Regions from separate parts of the uncultured Phyllobacterium sp. genome, predicted to be linked through region 1. Evidence: riboswitches for the same ligand, from Rfam matches in the RefSeq annotation. Region 1 holds a riboswitch; the other holds the start of a gene.
The links. A riboswitch is a leader RNA that binds a small molecule or an ion and turns the genes downstream of it on or off. The one in region 1 is predicted to bind glycine.

Region 1 (7,108 bases):
CCGCAGTTTTGGCTTTGGCTGCGGGCTTCTTTGCCGCGGGTGTCTTGGCTTCGCTCGCAACCGGCGCTGCGGTTTTCGCGGCAGGTTTTGTTGCCGTCCTTGCAGCCTTGGTAGCCGTCTTTACCGCAGCGGGTTTTGCCGCACCGGCGGTTTTCGTTGTCTTGACCTCACCGGCTGGTTTGTTCGCGGCGGCTTTGGCAGTCGTGGCGGCGGGTTTCGCCGGTTTGGCTGGCGCTGCCTTTGCAGTGGCGCGCTTGGCTGTCACGGATGTTTTTACCGGCGTTGTCTGTTTTGCCACATTAACCTCCCCTGATGGTTTCCTTGTAGCGGGCCCACGGTCCTCCAACCCTAAACATGCTACTCAACAATTCTATCTATGGCGATAGGCGGTGCGCTTGCAAGTATTACATTGACGTAAACGTAAAATTGATTGTCGCGGAATTGTCGTGCTTTGCCGCCAATTCACCCAATCGGCACGATCTGGGCGCAAAGTTGCCAAGGTTCGCCTCGACAAAGCACCGGCCTTTCCTTCATCCTGCACTGACAATCAAAATGGATTCGCCGTGGAAACAATCACCATCGTCTTGCTGATGCTTCTGGCCGTTGTGGTCAGTGACTCCATCGTGCGCGTGCTGCCTCTGGCCGTACCGCTGCCGCTGGTGCAGATCGGGCTTGGCGCTGCGATTGCCTCGGTCACCAGCATCCGCGTGCAGCTCGATCCCAACATTTTCTTCCTGCTGTTTCTGCCGCCGCTGTTGTTTCTCGATGGCTGGCGCATCCCCAAGGAGGGTCTCTTCCGGGACAAGGGCATCATTCTGGAGATGGCGCTCGGCCTTGTCATCTTCACGGTGATCGGTGTCGGCTTCTTCGTGCACTGGATGATCCCTTCCGTCCCCCTGCCGGTGGCCTTCGCGCTGGCGGCCATCGTCTCGCCGACCGATCCGATCGCCGTTTCCGCCATTGCGGCGCGCGTGCCGATTCCCTCGCGCATGATGCATATTCTCGAAGGGGAATCCCTGCTCAACGATGCGTCCGGCCTCGTCTGCATGCGTTTTGCCGTGGCCGCGATGCTGACCGGCAGCTTCTCGATCACCGAGGCGTTCTTTACGTTCCTCTGGCTCGCTTTTGCGGGGATTGCCATCGGTATCGGCGTGACCATTGGCGTCACGCGCGGCAAGGCATTCCTCGCCCGCAAGCTCGGCGAGGAGAGCGGCTCGCAGATTCTCATCAGCCTGCTCATCCCCTTCGGCGCGTACCTGCTGGCCGAACATGTGCATGCCTCGGGCATCCTTGCCGCCGTTGCCGCCGGTATCACCATGAGCTACGCCGAGAATACGGCCCAGTCCATGGCGCTGACCCGCGTGCGCCGCACGGCGGTGTGGGATACGGCGCAGTTCGCCGCCAATGGCGCCATCTTCGTTCTGCTCGGCGAACAGCTGCCCGGCATTTTCTCCGGTGCCGTCGAGAATGTGCAGCACGGCGAGACCAGCCCCTGGTGGCTGCTGGTCTATGTTGTGGTCATTTATGCCGCTCTGGCTGCCCTGCGCTTTCTCTGGGTCTGGGTGTCGTGGCGCGTGACCATGGCGCAGCGCCGCAGGCAGGGTGAGGCCGTGGTCAAGCCAAGCTGGCAGCTGATTGCCGCCATGTCGTTTGCCGGCGTTCGCGGTGCCATCACCCTTGCGGGTATCCTGACACTGCCGCTGTTCCTTTACGACGGCTCGCTGTTTCCGGCCCGCGATCTCGTCATTTTCCTCGCCACTGGTGTGATCATCCTGTCGCTGGTCATGGCCAGCGTCAGCCTGCCGCGTCTGCTGCGCAACATCGACCTGCCCATCGAGGATTCAAACCAGCGCGAAGAGGATTATGCCCGTATCGCTGCCGCGGAAGCCGCAATCATGGCGATCGAGCGGGCCCAGCACAGCCTGGCATCGGGCCGCGCCGACGCCGATATCTATACGGATGTCGCCAACCACATCATGGAGCTCTACCGCAAGCGTATTGACGGGCGCATGCAGCTCGGGGAAGAGCGCGAAGAGGTTGCGCGGAGCGAGGAGATCGAGAAGCTGCTGCGCATCACCGCGCTCCGGGCGGAACGGCAGGAAATTCACCGCCTGGTTCGGGCAAGGCGGCTTGAAAGCAGCATTGCCACGAAAATGGTGCGGGATATCGACCTACTGGAAGCCCGCTTCCAGTAGGTATCCATTGAACCCTGATCAGTTCCAGTCGTCGGGAATCTGGCGCACGGCACCCCGGGCAGCACTGGTTGCCATCGCGCCATAGGCGCGCAGAGCCGTGGTGATCTTGCGCTTGCGCTTTTCCTCCGGCTTCCACGCAGCGGTGCCCTTGGCTTCCATTTTTGCGCGGCGTTCGGCCAGGACGGCATCGTCGACGGCCAGATGAATCCCGCGGTTCGGAATGTCGATATCGATGATATCGCCGTCCTCAACCAAGCCGATCAGGCCGCCTTCCGCCGCTTCCGGTGAAACGTGGCCGATGGAAAGGCCGGATGAACCGCCGGAGAACCGGCCATCGGTGATCAGCGCGCAGGCCTTGCCGAGACCCTTCGATTTCAGGTAGCTGGTCGGATAGAGCATTTCCTGCATGCCCGGTCCGCCGCGCGGGCCTTCGTAGCGGATCAGCACGATATCGCCCGGTTTGATGCCGCCGTTGAGAATGCCGAGAACAGCGCTGTCCTGGCTTTCGAAAATGCGGGCGGGACCGGAGAACTTCAGGATCGAATCGTCAACACCGGCGGTTTTGACGATGCAGCCGTCTTCCGCCAGATTGCCGTAGAGCACGGCCAGACCGCCATCCCTGGAATAGGCGTGTTCAAGATTGCGGATAACACCCTTTTCGCGGTCAAGATCGACATCGGCAAAACGGCGCTCCTGGCTGAAGGCTACCTGTGTCGGGACGCCGCCCGGTGCCGCCTTGAAGAAATCATGCACGGACGGGTTTTTGCTGCGCACCACATCCCAGCGGTCAAGAGCAGCGCCGAGATTGGCGGCATGCACGGAATAGACGGATGTATCGAGCAAACCGGCACGGTCGAGTTCGCCGAGAATACCCATGACACCGCCGGCGTGGTGCACGTCTTCCATGTGCACATTGGCAACGGCAGGCGCCACCTTGCACAGGACGGGAACGCGGCGGGACAGGCGGTCGATATCGCTCATGGTGAAGTCGACTTCGCCTTCATGCGCAGCGGCCAGCAGATGCAGCACGGTGTTTGTCGAGCCGCCCATGGCGATGTCGAGGGTCATGGCATTTTCAAAGGCGGCAAACGAAGCGATGGAGCGCGGCAGAACCGTTTCATCGTCCTGTTCGTAATAGCGGCGGGCGAGATCGACCACGAGATGGCCGGCCTCGACAAAGAGGCGGCGGCGGTCCGCATGGGTGGCGAGCGTCGAGCCATTGCCCGGCAGGGAAAGGCCGAGTGCCTCGGTCAGGCAGTTCATGGAATTGGCGGTGAACATGCCGGAGCACGAGCCGCAGGTCGGGCAGGCCGAACGCTCGATGGCCTTCACTTCCTCGTCGGAAATGCGGTCGTCGGCGGCCGCAACCATGGCATCGACCAGATCGAGCTTCTTTTCCTTGTCTTCCCAGACGACTTTGCCCGCTTCCATCGGTCCGCCGGAGACAAAAACGACGGGGATGTTGAGGCGCAGCGCTGCCATCAGCATGCCGGGCGTGATCTTGTCGCAGTTGGAAATGCAGACCATGGCATCCGCACAGTGGGCGTTGACCATGTATTCGACGCTGTCGGCGATGATTTCACGCGACGGCAGGGAATAAAGCATGCCGTCGTGACCCATGGCGATGCCGTCGTCGACGGCAATCGTGTTGAATTCCTTGGCGACGCCGCCGGCGCTTTCGATTTCGCGCGCCACGAGCTGGCCGAGATCTTTCAGGTGGACGTGGCCGGGCACGAACTGGGTGAACGAGTTCACCACGGCGATGATCGGCTTGCCGAAATCCTCGTCTTTCATGCCGGTCGCGCGCCAGAGCCCGCGAGCTCCTGCCATGTTGCGGCCATGTGTGGTTGTGCGTGAACGATAAGGAGGCATTGTCGAAAATCCTGCTGATGACGGGCGAGGGAGCATCTCTTACAGAAAAAGAGTTCCCATGGCAAAAGAATGGAATTTTATTGCCTTGAAGGGGCGTGTTTCATTGCATTGATTACATAAGGCAGATGCCGGGCGCATGAAACGGGACGTAATGTCTCGCCCCGCCGAGCGCCTGTCAGAACGCGGTGAAGGTCAGCGTTGTCAGCGATCGCGCAATGCCTGATATATCGAGCACGTTGGTGTTGATGAATTTGCCGATATCCTGATCTTCCGGAATGTAGATCTTGGCCAGAAGGTCGAACTCGCCGCTGGTCGAATAGAGCTCCGAGACGATTTCACGCTCGAACAGGGTTTTTGCAACTTCGTACGTCTTGCCGGGCGCGCATTGCAGTTGCAGAAAGACAGGCTTCATAAATTCCTCCGGAAGGCTGGGCGATTTTCAGTCAGCATAATTGCTGCGACGCTTCTTAGCCAGTTGTTCTCGTCTCGCAACTGCGATATATATCCCGCGTTCGCACAGGCTATCTGGGAGAGACCGGTAAAACCGGCGCCGATGGAGCAACCGCCCCGGAAACTCTCAGGCAAAAGGACCAGAATAGTCTAGAACATCTGGAGAGAGGCATGGCTTGAAAAGCCGTACCCACCGAAGGAGAAAGCCCTGCCCGGTTGCATGACCGGAAAAAGGCGCCGACGACACGGATGACAAACATCCGGCGGGCGCTCAAAGGGCCAAGCTCTCAGGTTCCGTGACAGATGGGGTTTCGTGCCGTTGTCAACGGCGAAACTGAAACCATGTGTTGCCTGAGGACCGTTTTATCATGACCCATATCGCCATTATCGGCGCCGGTATCACCGGCGTGACGACTGCCTATGCGCTTGCCCGCCAGGGCTATTCCGTCACCGTGTTCGACCGCAACCGCTACGCGGCCATGGAAACATCCTTCGCCAATGGCGGTCAGCTTTCCGCGTCCAATGCGGAGGTGTGGAACAGCTGGTCCACGGTGCTCAAAGGCATGAAGTGGATGCTGCGCAAGGATGCGCCGCTGCTGATGAACCCGAAACCCTCCTGGCACAAATATTCCTGGATGGCGGAATTCGTCATGAACATCCCGCACTACGAAGAAAATACCATCGCCACCACCAGGCTCGCCATTGAAGCGCGCAAGCGCATGTTCGAAATCGCTGCGGATGAAAAGATCGATTTCGACCTGGAAAAGCGCGGGATCCTGCACATTTACCGCTCGAAATACGGTTATGACCACGCCGTCAAGGTCAACAGGCTGCTGGAAGCCGGCGGTCTTGACCGGCGGGCCGTCACCAATGAAGAAATCCGCAGCATCGAACCGGCCTTGAACGGTTCCTTCTATGGCGGGTTCTTCACGCCATCCGATTCGACCGGCGATATCCACAAGTTCACCCGCGGCCTTGCCGCTGCCGCCATCCGCCATGGCGTGCGCTTCATTGGCGATGCCGACGTTGCCGAACTGAAGCACGGCGCCGACGGCGTGGTGGTTGCATGGAACAGGGCATCCGTTGCCGATGCCGGGACGGAGACGGAGCGTTTTGACGCCATCGTCATCTGCGCCGGTATTGCCAGCCGCAAATTTGCCGCCCAGCTCGGCGACCGCGTCAACATCTATCCGGTCAAGGGCTACTCGATCACCGTCAATCTGGATGATGCCGGGAGCCAGCAGTCAGCCCCATGGGTGAGCCTGCTCGACGATGATGCAAAGATCGTCACAAGCCGTCTTGGGGCGGGGCGCCTGCGCGTGGCCGGTACGGCCGAATACAATGGCGAAAACCGCGACATTCGCCACGACCGGGTCAAGCCGCTGGTCGACTGGAGCCGCGACCTGTTCCCGGGCATGGACACGTCCAACGTGGTGCCGTGGGCCGGCCTGCGCCCGATGATGCCGAACATGCTGCCGCGCGTCGGTGCAGGCAGGCGGCCCGGTGTGTTCTACAACACCGGCCATGGTCATCTCGGCTGGACACTGTCTGCCGCCACGGCTGAAATCGTCGCCGGGCACATCAGCGCTGCCATGCCCGTCGATGCCAGCCCGCAGGGCGGCTGGCTCGCCGCCGCAGAATAAAACCGGCTTGCACGCAAAGGAGCGCCGGTTGCCTCAGGTGCCCTTTTTATGGTGTTCGACCAGGTAGCGGGTGGCAAGCGCGATGTGCCGTGGAATGGGCTTATCCCTACGGAAATCGGCAATCAGGCGGCGTGAGACTTCAAGCGCCGCCGCCATGCCATCGAGGCTCATGCCAAGCTCATCCATGGCAGTTCTGAATTCCTGATTGTCGAATGTGACCGGGGGGAGGCGCGCAATCCACGCCGCTGAAAAATCCAGCTCATCCGTCCATTCGATCGCCTCGCCATATTCACTGACGCGCACGGTCCTGAACAGGCCGTCATTTTCCCGCAGTGGTATGTAGACACGGCGACTGGCAAAGGCGGGAGCAAGATCCACGATCTTCGTTTCACCCGAGCGCCATGTGACGGCAACCTTACGCCCATCCAGCGGAACAACGTCTCTGATGCGGGGTAGCGGCAACCCGACATTGATGATGTCATCGTTCTCTAAGTCTGTCCCACTCACGTTCGAGCCTTTCCTTGTTCTGCGAAGCTCACTGCAATGCCGTTTGACGAATGCTCGACGGTACCCAGCCGCCAATGGTGGACAATCTGAAATCCTGATGAGCGCTTGATAATCCGGGGTCACAACGTGGAAATGCGGCGGGTTATGATCGTCAGCAAACATCCGGATGAGTATTTTTCCAATTCTGGCAATGGTTGGCATTTCTAAAATGGCCTTCGATAAAATAGTGCACTATACGCACTTTGTCAATAAATAGTGCGCAGCGTGCACTTTAATGGTTGCGGCACTTGAAAACGTAAATGTGTCATTCAATGATGCGGGTGGAAATGGGTTTGGCTTCAGGCAAACTATTGCACGCGCCACATAAAAAGTGATTGGCGTTTAAATGCGCTTGTATCGCGGTTTTGTGGCGATATGGCCACTAATGCCGGGTTGCATGGC
Region 2 (7,108 bases), on a different contig from region 1:
TCGTCCTCCGTTGCACCGACGATGGGCGCGATGCCGGGGAAAATCAGGACATCGCCCGGCTTGCGGCCGTGCGCGACCGCACTTTGTTTAACCCGGCGATAGAAGGCTTGCGCCTCCTCGATCGGCGCGTGGTTGGTGAACACGCCGTCCGCATGCTTGCCGGCGAGGTCGATGCCGTCGTCGGACGATCCGGCCTGGAAAATGACCGGCTGTCCCTGTTCGGAACGGCTGATATTCAGCGGGCCCTCCGAGTTGAAGAACCGGCCATGATGGTTCAGGCGATGCAGCTTGGTCTTGTCGAAGAACTGGCCCGTTTCGCGGTTGCGGACAAAGGCGTCATCGTCCCATGAGTCCCACAAGCCCTTGACCACTTCGAGATGTTCGTCCGCAATCTCATAGCGCAGGGCATGGTCGGGATGGTCGCGGCCGTAATTCTTGGCCGAGCCTTCAAGCGGCGATGTCACGGCGTTCCAGCCGGCGCGGCCGTTGCTGATCTTGTCGATCGAGCCGAACTGCCGGGCAACGGTGAAGGGATCGCTGTAGGAGGTCGAGACCGTGCCGACGAGACCGAGTTTCGAGGTTGTCGCGGCCAGTGCGGACAGAATGGCAATCGGTTCGAAACGGTTGAGAAAATGCGGGATGGATTTTTCGTTGATGTAGAGCCCGTCAGCGACGAAGGCAAAGGCAATGCCTGCCTCCTCGGCTTTGCGGGCATTGCGTACAAAGAAATCGAAATTGACGCTGGCATCAACAGGCGAATTCGGGTGTTTCCAGGAATTCATGTGGCCGCCGGCACCCTGCAGCATCACACCGAACGGAATGGGTCGCTTGGACATTGTTCAATCTCCTTGATCATGCGGCAGCGGCGAATTGCGCCTGAGCCAGAAGTTCGATGGATCTGAGGCGCTTCGCAGCGTCATTGATGGGGGTGTCGATGATGAATTCGCCGATACCGTAGCGGTCATGCAGCCAGTCGAGCCGGTCTGAAACCGTGCGGGCCGCGCCGCGCAGGACATTGGGCGTCTTCTTCTCGATCCTGTAATTGGCAGCACCTGCCTGGCGTGCGTATTCTTCTGCCTGTTCCTCGCTGCCGACGGTGACGCTCTGGCCATCGTCCACATGCACCTTGAAATGCTGGATATTGCCGGCCAGCCGGTCAGCCTCCGCATCCGTCTCGGCCGCCACGATCCCCACGGCAAGGAGAGGCGCGCGGCCGGGCGCTGCCTTCCGGTACGCCTCCAGTGTCTGCTGCAGGATCGTTTCGTCGCCGTTGAGGTGGCTGGCGAAGACAAAATCCCAACCCTGGGAGGCGGCAAGCAGCGCGCTGTCGACACTGGCGCCAAGCAGGAAGCGGTTGGCAGCGACGGCAGGACGCGGTGTTGCCTGAACGCCGGCAAGCGAGTCATCCGCGGGCAGCCCTTTGTCGAGAAAGGCGCTGAGCTGCGCGAGCTGGGCGGAAAAATCCTGCTTCTGCGTCCGCGGGACAACGCCCTGCAGGGCGCGCGTCGAAAACGGCAGTCCGCCTGGAGCCTTGCCCACGCCGAGATCGACGCGGCCGGGCCCCAGTGCAGCCAGGACATTGAAATTTTCGGCCACCTTGTATGGGCTGTAGTGCTGCAGCATGACCCCGCCGGAGCCCACGCGGATACGCGCCGTATTGGCCAGCAGGAAGGCGATCAGCACTTCCGGCGACGAGCTTGCCAATGTCGGCGCATCGTGGTGTTCGGCCACCCAGAACCGGTGGAAGCCCCACTGTTCCGCCTGGCGGGCCAGCGCGACTGTCCGCTTCAGCGCTGTGCTGGCCGTTTCGCCATCGTGGATCGGACTTTTATCGAGCAAACTCAGTGCGTAGCCCATGTCAGGGTATAGCCTCCATGTGATTGAAGCCACGCGTCGCCAGAGGCAGCGCGGACTCCGTTTTCAGAGGCAGTCAGATTTTATCGGATTTCGAGACCCGTCAAAGAACGCTTTGCTAAAAATCAGCGGGCAAACTGTATTAATATTCCTCTCGCTGACGGCGTGGATTAACCTGGTGGCTTGGATGCAGGGTACGAGGTTTATCGCTGATCTCTTGTTCAGCGATGGTCATTTTCCAACAATCTGGAGCCTTAAATTGACCGCATCCGATGGACAATTTGCACGGCAGTGAGTCTGATGGGATGATCCTTGGTGTAATTCTCCAGTTGGATATTGCGAGATCGCAGATATCTGTTGGTTGGATAATATCGTTCGGCGCATAAATGAAATCACGGAGGGACGCGGCCTTGAAGCCGGCCCTGAAGGTTTGAAATGGATCGGAACGGGAATATGCGCAGAAATTCAGTGGGATTGTGGGTATTCCTTCTCAGCGCAGTCGCGGCAAGCGGCTATCTCTACAGTTGGCTGGTCTATAGGCAGGGATATTTTTTAGGGGCCGTGTTTGCCCTTTCCATCTGTGTGCCGATCCTGGCGTTCGAACGCGGCCTCATCTTTCCGAAATTGCGTGCCTGGATCAACACATTGCCGACTGCGGGGTTTCTCGTCGCCGCATTGATAGCCGATTATGTGCTGATCAGCATCGGCAATGCAGTTTGTGGGATAACGCTGTGGAGCTTCGGCTGGATTGACGGTCCTTTCTGGCGCGCGGCAACGCTGTCACCGCAGGTGCTGCTCTACACACTTGCCGTCCTGACCATCATGATTTTCATCCTGCGGGTGCGCGATCTTCTCGGCCGCGACATTTTTGCCAGCCTTCTGATGAGCCGGTACCGCCAGCCTGTGGCCGAAGAGCGGGTGTTTCTTTTCATCGATCTTGTCGGGTCGACCTCGTTTGCTGAAGAACATGGCGATCTGCGGGCGCAGCAGTTTCTTGGCGCGCTCTTTGCCGCCTTTGCTGAACCTGTCCGGCGTCACGGCGGAGCCATTGACGATTATGTCGGGGATGCGGCCATCATCACATGGCCCATTGAGCGCGGCATCAAGGATGCAAGTTGCGCCCGCTGTGTCTTCGATATTCTGGACAGTATCGAAAAGAATGCAAATCAATGGCTTGAGCGATTCGGAAGGGTGCCCCGCCTGCGTGCGGCCCTGCATGGCGGCCCGATCATCACGGCTGAGATCGGGGTGGATCATCACAAGATCACCTATTTCGGCGATACGGTGAACACCACGGCGCGGCTGGAAAGCCTCTGCCGCACATTGGCCACGCCGGTTTTGATCTCCAGCGAATTGGCGCAGAGGATGAGTTTCTCCAATGAAATCAAGGCAAATTACCTTGGAATGCATGGCGTCAAGGGCAGGGGGCAGGCGCTCGGAGTGATGGCCCTGACCCGCTGACGTCGGGCGCTCCCTGTCGAAGTATCCTCATTCAGACAATTTCTGTCCACAAAGCGGCAAATCGGCCATTTGCACGATGACAGGCAGAGGCCGTTGCGCTATGGTCCAGCCTGTCGAGGGCTTCGGCCCTGTCAGTTTGCGGGAGAGTGTCGTGCATGGAAATGTGCAGGCCACCGAAGGGGAAATCGCCCGAAATCTCTCAGGTACCAGGAACCGCAAACCGGGAAGGCAACTCTGGAAAGTCGGGGGAAACTCCGCGCCGAAGGTGTAAGTTCAGTCAGGGGTCCTGATTGAGCGAGTCTCTCAGGCTTCCGACAGAGGGGCAAAGAAATGTTCCGTCGTGTGGCGGAGGTCTTTGCACGTCTCTGGAGTAAAAATGGGCACTGAAGATAATCTGAAACAATTGCCGCTTGACGATCTGCACAAGGCCGCCAATGCGCGCTTTGGCGGTTTTGCCGGCTGGTCGATGCCGATCACCTATCCGCTCGGTGTGATGAAGGAACATCTTCACACGCGCGAGAAGGCCGGGCTTTTCGACATTTCGCATATGCAGCTCTTTGATGTCGCCGGGCCACAGGCCGCGGCACTGCTGTCACGCGCATGCCCGCTGGATGCGTCTGCGCTTCAGGCGGGTCAGTCGAAATACACCTTCTTTCTCGATGACAAGGCAGGCATTCTCGATGACCTGATCGTCACCCGTCTCGGGGATGAGCATTTCATGGTCGTTGCCAATGCCGGAAATGCCACGGCTGACGAAGCGCATCTGCGCGGCGTTGCCAAGGATTTCGACTGCACGATCGACGCGCTGGATCGTGTGTTCCTGGCCATCCAGGGGCCGCAGGCCGTGAATGTGTTGCGGGATGCCGATATTGCCGGGACGGATCTTGCTTTCATGAACGGATTTGAGCCGAAACCGGGCTGGTTCATGAGCCGCTCCGGCTATACCGGCGAGGACGGTTTTGAGATCGGCCTGCCGGAAGCCGATGCCCGTGTGCTTGTCGAAAAGCTTTTCGCCGACGAGCGTGTCGCCTGGATCGGGCTTGCTGCCCGCGATAGTCTGCGCCTTGAAGCGGGTCTGTGCCTGCACGGCCATGACATAACGCCGGATTATGATCCGGTGGACGCCGGACTGCTCTGGGCCATTGCCAAGCCGGTGCGCGAGACAGCGGGCTTTATCGGCGCTGCAGCGCTTCTCGCCAAGATCGCAACAGGATCGGCCAAGAAGCGCGTCGGCCTGAAGCCCGATGGCCGGCAGCCGGTGCGCACCGATGCCGAACTCTTTGATGCCGATGGCAACAAGGTTGGATTGGTCACGTCGGGCGGTTTCGGACCGTCGGCAGGTTTTCCCGTTGCCATGGGGTACGTCAGCAAAGAGCTGTCCGCGCTGGGCTCCAAGGTTTTCGCCGAGGTGCGGGGCAACCGCGTCCCGGTCGATATTCATTCACTTCCCTTCACTCCACATCGCTACCACAAAGGATAATTGAGATGGCAGCCACATACTTTACCGAAGATCACGAATGGGTCCGCGTCGAGAATGACGTTGCGACGGTTGGCATTACCGATCACGCGCAGGATCAGCTCGGCGATCTGGTTTTTGTCCAGTTGCCGGATGTCGGTCAGTCCTTGTCCAAAGGCGATGCCACGGTTGTCGTTGAATCCGTCAAGGCGGCATCGGACGTCTATGCGCCGCTGGACGGTGAAGTGACGGAAGTGAACGAAGCAACCGCAAGCGATCCGTCGCTGGTCAACTCGGCCGCCGCAAGCGACGGCTGGCTATGGAAGATGAAGCTGTCCAATCCGGATCAGCTGACCGGCCTTCTCGACGAGGCAGGCTACAAAGCAATCATTGGCTGAAGGCATGATGATGAAAGATACCATATTCCCGTTCGCTGACCGCCATATCGGTCCGAGCACACAAGGCTCCCGCGCCATGCTGGCGGCTCTTGGCATTCCGTCGCTGGAAACTTTGATTGCGCAGGCCGTGCCAAAATCCATCCGGCTTGAACGGCCACTCGACATTCCTGCGGCCGTCAATGAGTCGGAAGCTTTGGCCGAGCTTGCCGCCAAGATGAGCCAGAACAAGACCCACAAGAGCTTTATCGGTCAGGGTTATCACGGCACCCACGTGCCCGCGGTTATCCTACGCAATCTGTTTGAAAACCCGGCCTGGTATACCGCCTATACGCCGTATCAGTCGGAAATCAGCCAGGGCCGTCTTGAACTGCTGTTCCACTTCCAGACGCTGGTGACAGAGCTCACCGGTCTGCCCGTCGCATCCGCTTCGCTTCTGGATGAGGCGACGGCCGTTGCGGAAGCCGTCGGCATCGCCTATCGCCATCATCGCGAGAAGCGCATCCGCATCGTGATCGCCGGCGCCCTGCATCCGCAGACCGTCGATGTGGTCAAGACCCGCGCCGAGCCGCTGGGCATGACCGTGGATGAAGGCGAGATCGATGCCAGCGTTGCAGCGATCATCGTTCCATGGCCGGACACATTCGGTGTCTATGGTGACCATGCTTCCGTCATTCAGGCCGCCAAGGGCGCTGGTGCGCTGGTAATCGCCGTGGCCGATCCACTGGCCCTGACAATCACCGCCCCGCCTGCCAAGGCCGGTGTCGATATTGCTGCCGGTTCCATGCAGCGCTTCGGTGTGCCGATCGGTTATGGTGGCCCGCACGCCGCCTATCTCGCCGTCAGCGAAACGCTGACCCGGCTTATACCTGGCCGTCTGGTTGGTCAGTCCGTCGACAGCAAGGGGCGTGCCGGCTATCGCCTTGCCCTGCAGACGCGCGAGCAGCATATCCGCCGCGACAAGGCGACATCAAACATCTGTACCGCGCAGGCACTACTGGCCAATATGGCGGTGTCCTATGCCATCTGGCATGGTCCGCAGGGGCTTCAGGCTATCGCCCGCCGTGTGCATGCCCAGGCGGCCCGTTTGGCCGCTGCGCTGACAGGGGCGGGCCTTTCCATCGCCGGATCGCATTTCTTCGATACGGTTACGGTCACTGTTCCCGGCAAAGCAGCCTCCATTGCTGCGGAGGCTGAAAAGGGCGGACGTCTGCTGCGCATTGTCGATCAGGACCGACTCGGCATCACCGTGGATGAAACGACATCGGAAGATGACCTGAAGGCACTCTCTGCACTTTTCGGTGCCGATCTGCCTGCGGAAGCAAAGGCAACATTGCCCGGCGAAAGGCAGGCCGAGGGTTTCATGACCCAGGCGGTTTTCCATCAGCAGCGCTCCGAAACCGAGATGATGCGTTTCCTGCGCCGTCTGGCGGACAAGGATCTGGCACTTGACCGCGCCATGATTCCGCTCGGCTCGTGCACGATGAAACTCAACGCGGCCGCTGAAATGCTGCCGGTCAGCTGGAACAGCGTTGCCAACGTGCATCCATTCGCTCCTGCCAGCCATGCGCTTGGCTACATGGCGATGACGGACGATCTGGAAGCCTGGTTGTCCGAGATCACCGGCTTCGATGCGGTTTCACTGCAGCCCAATGCCGGCAGCCAGGGTGAATATGCCGGTCTCCTGGCCATTCGCCGCTATCATCTGGATCGGGGCGATGCGCATCGGGATATCTGCCTCATCCCGGAATCGGCGCATGGCACCAATCCGGCCAGTGCCCATATGGCGGGCATGCGGGTGGTGGTCGTGGCATGTGAAGAGGCTGGCGATATCGATCTTGAGGACCTCAAGGCAAAAGCCGACCAGCACAGCGCCAATCTTGCGGCGCTGATGATCACCTACCCATCGACCCATGGTGTGTTCGAAGAAGGTGTCAAGGAT

Region 2: linked by a shared signal. The riboswitch ahead of gcvT (glycine cleavage system aminomethyltransferase GcvT) and the one ahead of RDL77_RS16110 (D-amino acid dehydrogenase) in region 1 are both predicted to bind glycine.

What each region holds. Positions count from the first base shown of each region.
Region 1 covers NZ_CABSQF010000026.1:35,042-42,149, forward strand. The annotation lists gene RDL77_RS16090 (long-chain-fatty-acid--CoA ligase) at 1-298, opposite strand, end outside; gene RDL77_RS16095 (Na+/H+ antiporter) at 564-2,195, shown strand; gene ilvD (dihydroxy-acid dehydratase) at 2,214-4,067, opposite strand; gene RDL77_RS16105 (Lrp/AsnC ligand binding domain-containing protein) at 4,243-4,479, opposite strand; glycine riboswitch at 4,584-4,670, shown strand; gene RDL77_RS16110 (D-amino acid dehydrogenase) at 4,886-6,160, shown strand; gene RDL77_RS16115 (DUF2442 domain-containing protein) at 6,194-6,667, opposite strand; partial or broken gene RDL77_RS16120 (DUF4160 domain-containing protein) at 6,791-6,868, opposite strand.
Region 2 covers NZ_CABSQF010000053.1:19,396-26,503, forward strand. The annotation lists gene RDL77_RS21870 (LLM class flavin-dependent oxidoreductase) at 1-836, opposite strand, end outside; gene RDL77_RS21875 (LLM class flavin-dependent oxidoreductase) at 853-1,857, opposite strand; gene RDL77_RS21880 (adenylate/guanylate cyclase domain-containing protein) at 2,308-3,315, shown strand; glycine riboswitch at 3,445-3,541, shown strand; gene gcvT (glycine cleavage system aminomethyltransferase GcvT) at 3,692-4,795, shown strand; gene gcvH (glycine cleavage system protein GcvH) at 4,801-5,169, shown strand; gene gcvP (aminomethyl-transferring glycine dehydrogenase) at 5,180-7,108, shown strand, end outside.